DNA from 4 places in the Kluyvera georgiana genome. Region 1 is predicted to be linked to each of the others. Evidence: predicted binding sites of a transcription regulator. Region 1 holds the regulator's gene; each other region holds the start of a gene.
What was found. Region 1 encodes CRP, which controls carbon source genes, mostly activating them, when cyclic AMP is high. Its sites were predicted from a motif close to ATGTGANNNNNNTCACAT; they were not measured.
Positions count from the first base shown of each region.

Region 2: a site for CRP is predicted at 1,903-1,920, ahead of ABTW00_RS04300 (acetyl-CoA C-acetyltransferase). Genes of this name have one in related genera too.
Region 3: a site for CRP is predicted at 1,737-1,754, ahead of bhsA (multiple stress resistance protein BhsA). Genes of this name have one in related genera too.
Region 4: a site for CRP is predicted at 1,851-1,868, ahead of ABTW00_RS08045 (CidA/LrgA family protein). Genes of this name have one in related genera too.

Region 1 covers NZ_CP158865.1:425,907-429,840, reverse strand. The annotation lists gene ABTW00_RS01990 (hydrolase) at 1-150, shown strand, start outside; gene ABTW00_RS01985 (YheU family protein) at 147-365, shown strand; gene ABTW00_RS01980 (phosphoribulokinase) at 431-1,294, shown strand; gene ABTW00_RS01975 (OsmC family protein) at 1,356-1,760, opposite strand; gene crp (cAMP-activated global transcriptional regulator CRP) at 2,065-2,697, shown strand; gene ABTW00_RS01965 (YccS/YhfK family putative transporter) at 2,752-3,934, shown strand, end outside.
Region 2 covers NZ_CP158865.1:885,772-889,705, reverse strand. The annotation lists gene ABTW00_RS04305 (oligogalacturonate-specific porin KdgM family protein) at 1-163, opposite strand, end outside; gene ABTW00_RS04300 (acetyl-CoA C-acetyltransferase) at 643-1,830, opposite strand; gene ABTW00_RS04295 (LysR family transcriptional regulator) at 1,942-2,811, opposite strand; gene ABTW00_RS04290 (multidrug/biocide efflux PACE transporter) at 2,906-3,367, shown strand; gene ABTW00_RS04285 (amino acid permease) at 3,479-3,934, shown strand, end outside.
Region 3 covers NZ_CP158865.1:2,659,952-2,663,885, reverse strand. The annotation lists gene ABTW00_RS12635 (NAD(P)/FAD-dependent oxidoreductase) at 1-93, shown strand, start outside; gene ABTW00_RS12630 (glycine zipper 2TM domain-containing protein) at 353-889, shown strand; gene ABTW00_RS12625 (TetR/AcrR family transcriptional regulator) at 944-1,579, opposite strand; gene bhsA (multiple stress resistance protein BhsA) at 1,825-2,082, shown strand; gene ldtC (L,D-transpeptidase LdtC) at 2,171-3,130, opposite strand; gene ABTW00_RS12610 (TonB-dependent siderophore receptor) at 3,277-3,934, opposite strand, start outside.
Region 4 covers NZ_CP158865.1:1,692,937-1,696,870, reverse strand. The annotation lists gene mhbT (3-hydroxybenzoate transporter MhbT) at 1-698, opposite strand, end outside; gene ABTW00_RS08050 (LysR substrate-binding domain-containing protein) at 869-1,792, shown strand; gene ABTW00_RS08045 (CidA/LrgA family protein) at 1,917-2,315, shown strand; gene ABTW00_RS08040 (CidB/LrgB family autolysis modulator) at 2,315-3,010, shown strand; gene cdd (cytidine deaminase) at 3,140-3,934, shown strand, end outside.

The DNA.
Region 1 (3,934 bases):
CAGGAAGAGCTGCCGGAGAACGTGGAGTATCAGTTGACGGAATTTGGCGGGCACGTGGGTTTTATCGGCGGCACTTTACGCCACCCGGAAATGTGGCTGGAAAAACGCATTCCCGCCTGGCTGATGCGCTGGCTGGGAGCGAAAGCATGATTATTCCCTGGCAGGATATCGACCCGGAGACGCTGGACAACCTGATTGAAAGCTTTGTCTTGCGCGAAGGCACTGATTATGGTGAATATGAGCGTTCACTTGCGCAAAAGGTCGCCGACGTCAAACAGCAGCTACAAACCGGCGAAGCGGTGCTGGTCTGGTCCGAACTTCACGAGACCGTCAATATCATGCCCCGTAACCAATTTCGCGGTTAACTATACTCTAACGGCAGGAGGCGTTTACCACGCTTCCCTTGTCGTCTTTTCAGGGAGTTATTCGCATGTCTGCCAAACATCCGGTTATTGCCGTTACCGGTTCCAGCGGCGCGGGCACCACCACCACCAGCCTCGCGTTCCGTAAAATCTTTGCTCAGCTCAACCTGCGTTCGGCAGAAGTGGAAGGCGACAGCTTCCACCGTTATACCCGTCCGGAAATGGATATGGCCATTCGTAAAGCCCGCGATTTAGGCCGCCATATCAGCTACTTTGGCCCGGATGCCAACGATTTTGGCCTGCTGGAACAAACCTTTCGCGACTATGGTCTGCACGGTAAAGGGCAGTCGAGAAAATACCTGCATACCTACGATGAAGCGGTGCCGTGGAATCAGGTGCCAGGCACGTTTACCCCCTGGCAGCCGCTGCCGGAACCGACCGACGTGCTGTTCTACGAAGGGCTGCACGGTGGCGTCGTGACGCCACAGCATGATGTCGCACGCCACGTCGACCTGCTGGTCGGCGTTGTGCCAATCGTTAACCTTGAGTGGATCCAGAAGATGATCCGCGATACCAGCGAGCGCGGACACTCCCGCGAAGCGGTGATGGATTCGGTCGTGCGTTCGATGGAAGACTATATCAACTACATCACGCCGCAGTTCTCACGCACGCATATCAACTTCCAGCGCGTGCCGACGGTTGATACCTCTAACCCGTTTGCCGCCAAGGGCATTCCGTCGCTGGACGAAAGCTTTGTGGTGATTCACTTCCGCAACCTCGACAACATCGACTATCCGTGGCTGCTGGCCATGCTGCAGGGTTCGTTCATCTCGCATATGAACACGCTGGTCGTTCCCGGCGGCAAAATGGGGCTGGCGATGGAATTGATCATGACGCCGCTGGTGCAGCGTTTAATGGAAGGTCGAAACTAGCAGATTGACAGGACGGTTCCCTCTCCCCGAAGGAACGAGGGAGCCGTTGCTCGCAAAGGACTTACCCTTCGATCACTTCGTAGGAGTGGGTGATATTCACCGCTTTTTCAAGCATCAGCGCAACAGAGCAGTACTTCTCCGCAGACAGATCCACCGCACGGGAAACCGCCGCATCCTTCAGCCCTTTACCGGTGACGATAAAATGCAGATTGATGTGGGTGAACAGGCGCGGCGCTTCTTCACGACGCTCGGAGGTCAGCTTCACTTCGCAGTCGGTCACGTCATTGCGCCCCTTCTGCAGGATAGACACCACGTCGATAGCGCTGCAGCCACCTGCGGCCATCAGCACCACTTCCATCGGGCTTGGCGCTTTATCGCCAGAGTTGCCGTCCATCAGGATCTGGTGCCCAGAAGCGGACTCCCCCAGGAAGGTCAGCCCTTCAACCCATTTCACACGCGCTTGCATAATTTTTAACTCCAAGGTTGCAATTTTCTTCTCAGATTACGCGCACATAACAATTCTCGCAATGGAAGGCGATCGACGTCATGCTGAAGCGAGACACCAGGAGACACACGGCTAAAGCTATGCTAAAACAGTCAGGATGCTACGGTAATACATAAACGTACTGCATGTATGCAGAGGACATCACATTACAGGCTGCGACAGTATGCGACAGCCGACTTCCCAGGTAACGGGAAGGATACTATTGCAACCGGTGGCCGCAATGCTTTTGCCGCCGGGAAGAGCTTATAACAGAGGATAACCGCGCATGGTGCTTGGCAAACCGCAAACAGACCCGACTCTCGAATGGTTCTTGTCTCATTGCCATATTCATAAGTACCCATCGAAGAGCACGCTGATTCACCAGGGTGAAAAAGCAGAGACGCTGTATTACATCGTAAAAGGCTCAGTGGCAGTACTCATCAAGGACGAAGAAGGGAAAGAGATGATCCTCTCTTACCTCAACCAGGGCGATTTCATCGGTGAGTTAGGCCTGTTTGAAGAAGGCCAGGAACGCAGCGCGTGGGTACGGGCAAAAACCGCTTGTGAAGTTGCTGAAATCTCTTATAAAAAATTCCGACAGCTGATCCAGGTTAACCCGGACATCCTGATGCGTCTCTCTTCGCAAATGGCGCGTCGTCTGCAGGTGACCTCTGAGAAAGTTGGCAACCTGGCGTTCCTCGACGTCACCGGTCGTATCGCGCAGACGCTGCTGAACCTGGCAAAACAACCTGACGCAATGACCCACCCGGACGGGATGCAGATCAAAATCACTCGTCAGGAAATCGGCCAGATCGTGGGCTGCTCTCGTGAAACCGTGGGCCGTATCCTGAAGATGCTGGAAGATCAGAATCTGATCTCCGCACACGGCAAAACCATTGTCGTTTACGGTACCCGCTAATCCAGCCCAAACGGCGTATTGCGTCATGCAGTACGCCGTTTTTGTTTTCCCCCTATGTGGCGCAGGCTGATTTACCACCCGGAAGTCAACTATGCACTGCGGCAAACGCTGGTGCTGTGTCTGCCCGTTGCCATTGGTCTACTTCTCGGTCATCTCAAGCAGGGCCTACTGTTCTCGCTGGTGCCCGCCTGTTGCAACATTGCCGGGCTTGATACGCCACATAAACGTTTCTTCAAGCGTCTGATCATTGGCGGCTGTCTGTTCGCAGGATGTAGCCTCGCCGTTCAGCTGCTGCTGGCGCGCGATGTACCTCTGCCACTGATTCTGACCGGGCTGGCGCTGCTGCTTGGCGTTACGGCGGAGATCAGCGCCCTGCACGGACGACTGCTGCCCGCTTCGCTGATTGCGTCCATTTTTACCCTTAGCCTGGCAGGGAATATGCCTATCTGGCAGCCGTTATTGATCTACGCGCTGGGAACATTATGGTACGGGCTGTTCAACTGGTGGTGGTTCTGGATGTGGCGCGAGCAGCCGCTGCGAGAATCGCTCAGTCTGCTTTACCGTCAGCTTGCGGACTACTGCGAAGCAAAATATAGCTTACTGACTCAGCATACCGATCCCAACACCGCGCTGCCGCCGCTGCTGACTCGCCAGCAAAAGGTGGTGGACCTGATTTCCCAATGCTACCAGCAGCTACACATGCTGGCGGCGAACCAGCACAATGACTATAAGCGCCTGCTGCGCGCCTTCCAGGTAGGGCTGGATTTGCAGGAGCATATCTCCGTCAGCCTGCACCAGCCGGAAGAGGTGCAGAAGCTGGTTGAACGCAGCCATGCGGAAGCGGTGATCCGCTGGAATGCCCAGACGGTAGCCGCACGCCTGCGCGTGCTGGCGGACGATATCCTCTATCACCGCTACCCTACCCGCTTCAACATGGATAAACAGATTGGCGCGCTGGAAAAAATTGCCGACCAGCACCCGGATAACCCGGTTGGTCAGTTCTGTGCCTGGCACTTCAGCCGCATTGCCCGCGTGCTGCGCTCCCAGCGCCCGCTGTACCCGCGTAACCTGATGGCCGACAAAGAACGCCGTCTGCCGCTGTTCCCCGCGTTAAAAAGCTACCTCTCTTTGCGCTCTCCCGCCCTGCGTAACGCCGCGCGTCTCAGCGTGATGCTGAGCATCGCCAGCCTGATGGGCGCGGCGCTGCACCTGCCAAAACCGTACTGGATCCTGATGA
Region 2 (3,934 bases), 460 kb from region 1:
CTTCGACGCCAAAACCAAGACCGTTATCAAACCGATGAGATACCGCAACACGGTCAGCGTTTGAACCGCTGTCAATATATTCATGACGCAGGTCAACGGTTACCGCAGATGCAGCGAAAGACATGCCAGATAATACGGCCAGGGCCAGAGTTTTCTTTAACATTTGCCATCCCTCAATTGAAATTATGTTTCTTTTTTATGGAATTGGATTTTATTTTTTCCAAATTTCTATTTTAGTGATCGAGATCGTAATTATTTGTTTCAGAAAATCTGGCACAAAGAGGACGTGATAAAGCTCAACAAAAAACAGACATAACCCTCAAAAAATAAAACTTAGATCACAAAGATTTATTTTCCATGAATTAAGTTTTCTATAATTTACTTAATTTACATGAACTTACCAAAAAAGAAGTAACGTGAGTTATTCTTAGCAATAGTAATAATTTATGTTTAAGCAATGACTCGGCTAAGCATTTACTCATTCATATCTCTTACAAATGACACAAATAAAAATAAATATATAAAGGAAGGAACTAGACACGAATACTTTCGTGGTCTCTTAACTCAGCGTATAGAAACAAAAAAAGACCTCGAATGAGGTCTTTTTGAAAGGGAAAAAAGAATGGAGAAACTAAAGCAGAGTTACTGAATGTCTCGCTCGACGGCAAGGGCAACCCCCTGACCACCACCGATGCACAGCGTCGCCAGGCCTTTACGTGCATCGCGTTTAATCATCTCGTGAACCAGAGAAACCAGGATTCGGCAGCCCGATGCGCCTATCGGATGCCCCAGAGCAATCGCCCCGCCGTTGACGTTAACCTTCTGCTCGTTCCATTCCAGCATTTTACCCACCGAAATGGCCTGCGCGGCGAAAGCTTCATTAGCCTCAATCAAGTCAACATCATTCAACTGCCATCCTGCACGCTCCAGGCATCGTCGCGTGGCATAAACCGGTGCAATCCCCATTAACGCGGGATCCACCCCCACGCTGGCAAACGCACGGATCCGCGCCAGGATAGGTAACCCCAATTCAAGCGCTTTGCTTTCGCTCATCATCAACACCGCCGCCGCGCCGTCGTTAATCGACGAAGCGTTACCCGCCGTCACCGAGCCCGACAGATCGAAAGATGGGCTCAGACGCGCCAGTGCTTCCGCGCTGGCATCGGTTTGCGGCTGCTCATCGGTATCGACAATCTGCGGCTGACCACCAGGCTGTGGGTTTATCACCGGAACGATTTCGTCGCGAAAGCGCCCCGAGTCGATAGCCTTGCGGGCTTTATGCTGTGAGCTTAACGCCCAGGCATCCTGCTGCTCGCGGCTGATGCCATATTCGCGCGCCAGATTTTCCGCCGTAACGCCCATATGATAATCGTTGAAGGCGTCCCACAGGCCATCATGCACCAGACTATCGATAAGTTGGCTATTGCCCAGCTGCGCGCCGGTACGGCTGTCGGTCAACACGTGCGGCGCGCGGCTCATATTTTCTTGCCCACCGGCGATAACCACATCGGCTTCACCGCATTGAATTGCCTGGGTCGCCAGATGCAGCGCCTTCAGCCCCGAGCCACAGACGTCGTTAATGGTGATGGCCGATACGGTATTCGGCAGCCCCCCTTTTATCGCGGACTGCCGCGCCGGGTTTTGCCCGGTACCTGCGGTCAGAACCTGGCCAATAATCACTTCGTCGATCGACGTTGCGGCAATGCCGCTGCGTTCAACCAACGCGTTGATCACCAGGCTACCCAGTTCGACGGCGGAATGACGTGCAAGCGCCCCCTGAAAACAGCCGATGGGCGTACGGACAGCACCTACGATAACGACATCTTTCATCTCAACCTCAGCGCAAAATAATCTGCGTATAGTAGATGATTGTTATCAACTTTTTTCGCAATTGTTTAAAAAAAGTGAGTCTTATCACAAAGGAATTGCTTATCGTATGCGCTACGTCGACACCTGCTGGAGGTACTGACGCAGCCAGCTTCCCGCCGCGCCCAGGGGAGCCTCTTTATGCCAGAGCAAATCGATAGAAACCGACATGGGCCAGCCCGTAATATCCAGCATAGTCAGCTCCGCCGAACTGGCAAATTCATCCACCAGCGCACAGGGCAACACGCACCATCCCAGCCCCTGCGCCGCCATGCTCAACAGCATCAGATAGTTGGGTGCCGACCATACCGGCCCGCGTGCGGGTGCTGAGCGATTCTCCAGATAGGTATTCAACCGCAGCTCGCGCCACGTGCGCAGTTGCTCCCACTCCACGCGGGCCTGCGCGGTCAGAGGATGATCGGGAGAGACATAGACCGCCATGCGCGTCTGCATCGGCAGGCGGGTATGACCAATATCGGTCGGATAGTCGTCGCGCGCCTCAATCAACCCCACCTGCGCGCGGCCTTTTTGCAACAGATCGACCACATCATCATCCTCCCCCACCAGACATTCAAACTCGGTATGCGGGAAGCGACGGTCGAACTGCGCCAGCAGATCTTCCAGCACGTCCGGATGCAGAGTATCCGACAGTACAAAGGTTAAACGCGCTTCCGTTTCACCGCTCAATGAAACCGCCAGCTCATCAAGCCGTTCACTGGCGGCGAGGATCGCCTGCACGTAGCTCAGCACCCGCTGGCCTTCCGGGGTCAATACCGGTTGGCGCGCAGAACGATCGAACAATGTGACGCCGAGATCCACCTCCAGATGGGCGATGGCGGTACTGATCGTCGACTGACTTTTGCGTAGACGGCGCCCCGCGGCGGAAAAGGAACCGCAGGAGACGGTTTCAACGAAGGCGGTCAGAGCTTCGGGGGAATAGCGCATGAAGTATCTACTTTATCGATGGATTCTATCTTTTACTTATCACATTTACCCATAAAATGCGCATAACAGTGTTCAATAAAACGAAGGTCATCAGATGCAACACGATTTATTACATCGCAGAAAGCTCCCGGAGCGTATTTTCCACGCCGTGTGCTTTGAAGGGATCGCCACCGCGATCCTCGCCCCTACCGCCGCCTGGCTGATGCAACGGCCCGTACTGGAAATGGGGGGACTCACGATTATTCTGGCCACCACCGCCATGGTGTGGAACATCATCTACAACGCCGTTTTTGACCGCCTGTGGCCGGTCACTCGCGTAAAGCGGACGGCAAAAGTGCGTGCCCTGCACGCCCTGGGATTTGAGTGTGGGTTTATCGTCATCGGCGTCAGCATCGTGTCGTTCGTGCTGGGCGTAACGCTGCTGCAGGCACTCACGCTGGAGATTGGCTTCTTCCTGTTTTTCCTGCCTTACACCATGCTCTACAACTGGGCGTACGATACGCTACGCGATCGCATCATCAAACGCCGCCAACAGAATCTTTACGCACAAAATTAGTCTTCTTTTCAGGCCGATAACAAGCGGCCTGAAAATGTTCAGCCACACGAAAAGCTAATTATGGTAAATTGTCCGCCATTTTTTTGGTTTTATGGTTGATATATTCAGATAATGTCTAAAATTTGGTCTAAAGACGAAACTCTATGGAGCTTTGCCCTATATGGCACTGCCGTCGGAGCGGGCACCCTTTTCCTGCCCATCCAGCTAGGGGCCGCCGGTGCGGTAGTTCTGTTTATCACCGCACTGGTTGCATGGCCGTTAACGTACTGGCCGCACCGCGCTTTATGTCAGTTCATCCTTTCGGCTAACACTCCGGCAAGCGTTGGCATTACCGGCGCCGTCACCCACTACTATGGCAAAAAGATCGGCAGTTTAATCACCGCGCTCTATTTCATTGCCTTTTTCGTGGTGGTCTTGATCTACGCCGTCGCTATCACCAATTCGCTGGCCGAGCAGATTTCCCGCTATACGCCCGTCGATTTACCCTTGCGTGCATTGATTAGCCTGGGCGTGGTGCTGCTGCTGAACCTGATCTTCCTGACCGGTCGACAAACCACTATCCGCGTG
Region 3 (3,934 bases), 2.2 Mb from region 1:
CAGATTGCGCTGCACGGCTACTGCAAAACCGGCTTGATGATGCTGGTGGGGAGTATCAACCGCGTCATCCGTCCGCGCCTGAAACTGCACTAATCGCGCCGAAAGGTTCCCGGCCTACATGCATCACAACATGCAGGCCGGATAAGCGCAGCGCCATCCGGCAATGTGCGCCAATGTTCCGTCCAAAGCGCTGCGCTTATCAGCGCTTTCAATTGTTATCTGCATCCACCTTCAGAATTCTCTCAAACATCTCTAATCCCACATAAAATCCTGCTTTTGAGTTTTTGTCTGATAGTCATGGTTTGACTTAAGTTGCACAATTGTTAGCAATAGCAACAAAGGAGGAAGTCCCGTGAATAAATCAATGTTGGCGGGTATTGGTATTGGCGTTGCAGCCGCTCTCGGGGTTGCCGCCGTAGCGAGTATGAACGTATTCGATCGTGGCCCGCAGTATGCGCAGGTGATCTCCGCTACGCCAATCAAGGAAACCGTTAAGAACCCGCGTCAGGAGTGCCGCAATGTGACGGTAACGCACCGTCGTCCGGTACAGGATGAAAACCGTATCGCCGGCTCGGTGCTGGGCGCCGTTGCCGGTGGGGTCATCGGGCACCAGTTTGGCGGTGGCCGCGGTAAAGACGTCGCAACCGTCGTCGGTGCTTTGGGCGGCGGCTATGCGGGTAACCAGGTGCAGGGTGCGATGCAGAATAACGACACCTACACCACGACGGAACAGCGCTGTAAAACGGTGTACGACAAGTCCGAGAAAACCCTCGGATATGATGTGACTTACAAAATCGGCGACCAGCAGGGCAAAATCCGCATGGATAAACAGCCCGGCAGCCAGATTCCGCTGGATAGCAATGGTCAGCTGGTACTGAATAAAGCCTAAAAAAGTGTGAGTGTGCTGATTCGCCCCTCCGTCACCCGGACTGAGGGGCGTTTTTTATACGGCAATCATCTGTGGCCACAGGCGCAGGGTGGTTTCGGTAATCTGCATCAGCGTTTCAAAGCTCGCCCCTTCGCGAGCGCTAATCGACATTCCCTGCAAAATACAGCTCAGAAACTGCGCCAGCTCGGCGACGTTTTTCTCTGCCGGGATCTCCCCGCGCGCCTGACGCAGCTGTAAGAACTGGCATAGCGTCTGTTCCTGTACCGCGTGACGCGACTTAATGGTCTTCGCAATTTCTTTGGAAGAAGCGGCCAGGGCGGCAGACGTGTTGATCATAAAGCAGCCCGCCGGCGTGTCTTTGCTGGTAAAGCAGGTGGCGACGGCGGTGAAATAGTGACGAAGCGCCTCCAGCAGCGTCTGGTCATCGCAGAACAGACAGGCTTCATTTTTCGACGCAAAACGGTTGATGTAGTGATCGAGAACGGCGCGGAATAGCCCTTCTTTATTCACAAATTCAGCGTACAGCGTCGGCGCCTTGGCGCCGGTGGCTTCGACAAGATCGGAAAGGGATGTTGCTTCATAGCCATACTGCCAGAACAGCGTCATCGCTTTATCCAGCGCCGCTTCCCGGTCGAATACTTTAGGTCGACCACGGCCTTTTTTCGCGCAACTTTGCGTGTCAGTTGTCATCGTGCCGCCTACCTCAGTCGGTGTTTAGTGAATGCTCATTATAAAAATAATCGTCGGCGGGGGCTAGCGGTTCCGTCGCAAAAAAGAATTCAACATATTCATATGAAAAATATATGAATTCTAATTAAATAAATGATCGTTATAAAAATCCGTTGACGTGTGACCTGGATCTCATTACTATTAATTTATCGATCGTTAAGTTAATAACGTCTGACCTACAAAAATTCATCTGCAAGGTAAAAATTATGAAAAACGTAAAAACCCTGGCTATCGCCGCAGTCCTAAGTTCACTGTCATTTGCAAGCTTTGCCGCTGTTGAAGTGCAATCCACTCCGGCAGATCAGCACAAAGTCGGCAACATTGCCGCATCTGCAGGTCCGAACCTGGCTTCTCTGGAACAAGAGCTGTCTCAGAAAGCCGATGAAATGGGTGCGAAATCTTTCCGCATCACTTCCGTTAGCGGTCCGAACTCCCTCCACGGTACCGCGGTAATCTATAAATAAGCGTTAAAACCCTCATAATGCTTATGCCACTGCTATAAAAAAGGCCCTGAGCGGAATACGCTCAGGGCCTTTTACTTTGGGCTTTCAACTACATACTTTGCTGCGCAATATCGTGATGACGGGTGACATCGACCGGCATTCCGGAGCGCACATCCATCACTTTTTTCATCACTTCGCTATCGGTAGCAGGGTTCTGGCTAAAGGCCTTCATCCCGGCGTTAAGCACAATCGGCAGGGTCTGCGGGTTATCATCAATATGCTCGGACAGCGGTTGATGAACCTCCACGAGATGGACGCCGTTTGGTTCAATCGACGCTTTAATCGGCGTATTGATAATGTTTACCTTGGTGCCAGGCGTGACCTGATCGAAAAGGGCTTTAATGTCGTTATCACGCAGGCGAATACAGCCTGAACTGACGCGCATCCCGATACCAAAATCGGCGTTGGTGCCGTGTAGCAGATACACGCCGCCGTAGGCCGCAAGACGAATGGCGTGATGCCCCATCGGGTTATCCGGTCCGGCAGGCATTACCGCTGGCAGCTCAACACCCTGAGCGCGATAGCGCGCGCGGATATTGGCGGTTGGCGTCCAGGTTGGGTTGGCGCGTTTATCTGAAACGGTGGTGACCATGGTGGGGGTCACCGTGGTGCCGCCAAGTTGACCAATGCCGATGGGGTATACGGTCACGGTTTTACTGCCCGGCGGGTAGTAGTACAGCCGCAGCTCGGCCAGATTCAGTACGATGCCTTCACGCGGTACGTCGGGTAGCAGTGTTTGCAGCGGGATAGTGAGTACGCTACCCGCGCGAGGCACATACGGATCGACGCCAGGGTTGGCCTGCAGCAGCGCCAGGAAACCCACGTTATATTTCTTGGCGATAGATTCCAGTGAGCCACCGCTGTTGTCGACGACGTGAAAACGGTTTTCGCCCACCAGACGGCTACCCGGCGGCGGCAGCGGCCAGGAGTTGGCGCTGGCTGGCAGCGCAACGCTGACGGCAAGGAGCAATCCTGCTAGCCAGCGTGAAAGTTGCAGAGCTTGACGCATCACTCTAATCCCTCAAAGTCAAAAATGTTGTCTAAAAGTTAAAGCAGCTATTATGCGTAAGCGGACTGTAGGGAAGTGATGAGTGATTGAAAGAGTATGTAAAGGTTAGCCCTCTCTGGCTGAAAGAGGGCTGGACGTTGGCGAAATCAGAAGGCCATTTTTACCGTAAACTGCACTTCGCGCGGGTCGCCAATCTGGTTACCCAGATTATTGCTGGCTATTGATGAGGTGTAGTAAGTCTTGTCGAACAGGTTCTTCACGTTCACCTGTAACGTAACCGGATACTGTAGCTTCATCCTGTAGGCGGCAAAGACATCCGCGACCGCGTAGCCGGGTAGAGAGTAATCTGCGCCGTTGGTACCGGAACGGCGGCTCAAGGCATGCCCCCCAGCGCCGAGCGTTAGCGTGTTGCTATCATAGACGTTGTTAATGTCATAGGTCAGGAACAGCGAACCGGTATGGCGCGGCACGTTGGGCAGCGGTTTACCTGCGTATTCTGGATCTTCCTCGACCCTGGCATCGGTATAGCCGTAGCTGGCAATGACGTTAAGGTTTTCGCTCAGCGAACCGGCGACATCCACCTCGATCCCGCGCGAGCGAACTTTGCCCGCGGTTTTGGCGTAGGTCTCGTCGCCAATGGTCTCGGTATAAAGCACGTTACGTTTGTGGATATCAAAGAAGGTAATGTTAGAGGTCACGCCGTCGAACAGGTCGAATTTGGCCCCCACTTCATAAGCAGTAGACTCTTCCGGCGGCAGGTCGCCAATATAGCTGGCGATAGACGACTGTGGCATAAACGACTGC
Region 4 (3,934 bases), 1.3 Mb from region 1:
AGCCAGAACTCGGTGTTTTCGTAGCGCTCGCCGGTCATCGCGCTGATCGTCCGGCTGATTTGTGCCTGCGGACGCTGACGGCGAACCAGCCAGTGCGGGGACTCAGGCAGCGCAACCAGCAGGCCGAAGAACAGCGCCAGCGGCAGCACGCCGCCCAGCACCAGAATACCGTGCCAGCCAATCACCGCCACCAGCTGCGCGCTGACGATGCCGCCGAGCGCCGAACCGAGGGTGAAGCCGCAGAACATCAGGGTCACCAGCGCACCGCGACGGCGGGACGGCAGATACTCTGAGGTCATGGTAATGGTGTTAGGCATCGCGCCGCCGAGGCCGAGGCCGGTTAAGAAGCGCAGAACAATTAACATTTCCAGATTGGGCGAAAACGCTGACAACAGGCTGAAGAGGCCGAACAGCGCGACGCACCATTCAATCACCCGTTTACGACCGAGTTTGTCGGAAAGCGGCCCACACAGCAGCGCGCCCGCGGTTAAGCCCAGCAAACCGGCGCCAAACAGCGGGGCAAGATCGGCGGCGCTCAGTTGCCAGTGCTCACGAATGGCCGGGGCGATAAAGCCGATGGCGGCGGTATCAAACCCGTCCATCATCACCACCAGGAAACAGCAGATAATGACGCGCCACTGCATCGCGCCGATAGGGGCGGCGTCGATTAGCGCCTGAAGTTCACGTCGTTGCGTCATAGGGAGGGCCTCGGTAAATGCAGGTTATCCATTTCGCCGTTCGCGCGTCTGGCCCGAACGGCACAGGGTAAGATGTTTCTTTTTTTGCTTTTATGTTGCCATTTTGTGATAAGAGAAATGAGTTGTACAATGGCATTTCATGCTCAAACATAACCTGGAGGTTATACCTGATGGCGGACTGGACGCAGAAACTGAAGCTTCATCATTTGCACATTCTGGTGGCGCTCGGCGAGCAGGGAAATCTCACCCAGGTGGCGAAGAAAATGCACATCACTCAGCCCGCGCTGTCGAAGTGGCTGACCCAGTTTGAAGAGGAGTTAGGCCTGACGCTGTTTGAGCGACACAGTAAAGGTCTACGTCCATCGGAGGGCGGCAAACTGCTGCTCCAGCATGCCCAGCGGCTGATAAACGATATCGAACGTTCACAGTTCGAGATGGAACGCTTTAAGCAAGGCGGGCTGGTTGGCAGCCTGAAAATTGGCTGCTCGCCGGTGGCCACCGACTGCGTTTCCCAGGCGATTTTCCCGCTGTTGGCCGAAATGCCGACGCTGCATCTGAATATTGAAGAAAAGGTGATGACGCCGCTGCTGCACGATTTACAGTCGGGGGTGGTCGATGTGGTGGTCGGGCGTATCGGCGGCCGGGCGCTGGAGCTGCCGCTGAACTATGAAGTGCTGTATACCGAACCGGTCTGTTTTGTCGCGCGTACCGACCATCCGCTGGCGCGCCTTGCCAGCCTGACGTGGAACGATCTGGCCTCGTGGCGCTGGATCGTCTGGCCGAACGGCACGCCGATCCGTCAGAGTATTGATAACGCGCTGGTGGAAAACGGCGTAATGCTGCCGGAGAACACCATCGAATCGGCATCGATGAACGTCAGCGTCAACCTGCTGCAAAGCAGCGATATGATCTCTATTCTTTCTTTACGCCTTGCCGAGCGCTACCAGCGCCAGGGGCAGCTGTCGATTCTGGCGCTGCCGCGCATTGAGCAGAAAGGCAGCGTTGGCGTATTCTGGCGTAAGAAGGATCTCCCGTCGCTGGCGCTGAGCCGTTTTCTCCACTATTTATCACACCCGGTACACATTGAAAGCTAACCTGTGGTCAGATGGCTAATGTTCCGCTTATCTATATCAGGTATGCTCAGATTTCATGATGTGATCGGTAGCACATTTCAGGGTTTAATTGTATGATGAATGCATTCCACCAAAGGTGAATCCCATGCTCAAATCACTGAATATTATCTGGCAATACCTGCGTGCATTCGTGCTGATTTACGCCTGCCTTTATGCCGGAATTTTTGTTTCGTCGCTGCTGCCCATCACCATCCCCGGCAGCATTATCGGCATGCTTATCCTCTTCGTCCTGCTGGCGCTGCAAATTCTGCCCGCCAAATGGGTCAACCCCGGCTGCTACGTGCTTATTCGCTATATGGCGCTGCTGTTTGTGCCGATTGGCGTTGGCGTGATGCAGTACTTCACGCTCTTGAGCGCGCAGTTTGGTCCGGTGGTGGTCTCCTGTACCGTCAGTACGCTGGTGGTGCTGGTGGTCGTGAGCTGGAGCTCACACCTGGTACACGGTGAACGTAACGTCGTTGGGCAAGAAGAGGCGAAAAAATAATGCTTCATTATATTTGGTGGTCGCTGCCGCTGACCCTGGTTGTCTTTTTTGCCGCCCGTAAGCTGGGCGCGCGTTTCAAAATGCCGCTGCTCAACCCGCTGCTGGTTTCTATGGTGGTGATTATTCCGTTCCTGATGCTGACCGGCATCCCGTACGACCACTATTTCAAAGGCAGCGAAGTACTGAACGACCTTCTGCAACCGGCGGTGGTGGCCCTCGCCTACCCGCTGTACGAACAGCTGCACCAGATTCGTGCCCGCTGGAAATCCATTATCACTATCTGCTTTATCGGCAGCGCGGTGGCGATGATTACCGGCACCACCGTGGCGTTAATGATGGGCGCATCGCCGCAAATCGCCGCCTCTATTCTGCCGAAATCGGTCACCACCCCGATTGCGATGGCAGTCAGCGGCAGCATCGGCGGTATTCCCGCCATCAGCGCAGTGTGCGTGATTTATGTCGGTATTCTCGGCGCGGTGTTTGGCCACACGCTGTTGAACCTGATGCGTATCACCACTAAAGCTTCGCGCGGCCTGTCGATGGGCACCGCATCGCACGCCCTCGGCACCGCTCGCTGCGCGGAGCTGGACTACCAGGAAGGGGCGTTTAGTTCACTGGCCCTGGTCATCTGCGGGATTATTACCTCGCTGATCGCACCGTTCCTGTTCCCGATTATTCTGGCCGCGGTGGGATAAAACGAGACAAATCACACATTTTCCAATGAGATTACATACGTTGCACTAACAATGAGATATTGATCACTAATTGTGGCATGCGAGCCCCGTACACTACGATCCCATTACATTGTTATGAGGCACAACGCCATGCATCCACGTTTTCAATCTGCTTTTACGCAACTGGCGGCAGACCTGCAGACCGCTATCGCTCCGCTGTTAGCCGATCCGCACTTCCCTGCTCTGTTAAGCGCCGGGCAGGTCTCATCGCTGCAGCAGGCGACGGGGTTGGACGAAGACGCGCTCGCTTTCGCGCTCCTGCCACTGGCCGCAGCCTGCGCCCGCGCAGACCTCTCTCACTTTAACGTTGGCGCCATTGCCCGCGGTGTCAGCGGCACCTGGTACTTCGGCGGCAACATGGAGTTTCTCGGCGCGACGATGCAACAAACGGTTCATGCCGAGCAAAGCGCCATCAGCCACGCCTGGCTACGCGGTGAAAAAGCGCTGCAGGCGATTACCGTTAACTACACGCCGTGCGGCCACTGCCGTCAGTTTATGAACGAGCTGAACAGCGGGCTGGCGCTGCGTATCAATCTGCCGGGCCGTCAGCCACACACGTTACAGGATTACCTGCCGGATGCTTTTGGCCCGAAAGATCTGGAGATCAAAACCCTGCTGATGGACGCGGAGGATCACGGCCATCCGCTTGATGGCGATGCGCTTTCACAGGCTGCGATTCGGGCCGCGAATCAGAGCCATACCCCGTACAGCCAATCGCCATCGGGCGTGGCGCTGGAACTGCGTGATGGTACTATTTTCAGCGGCAGCTATGCTGAAAACGCCGCGTTTAACCCCACGCTGCCACCGCTGCAGGGCGCGCTGAACCTGCTGAGCCTGAACGGTTATGATTACCCGGATATTCAACGGGCCATTCTTGCTGAACGC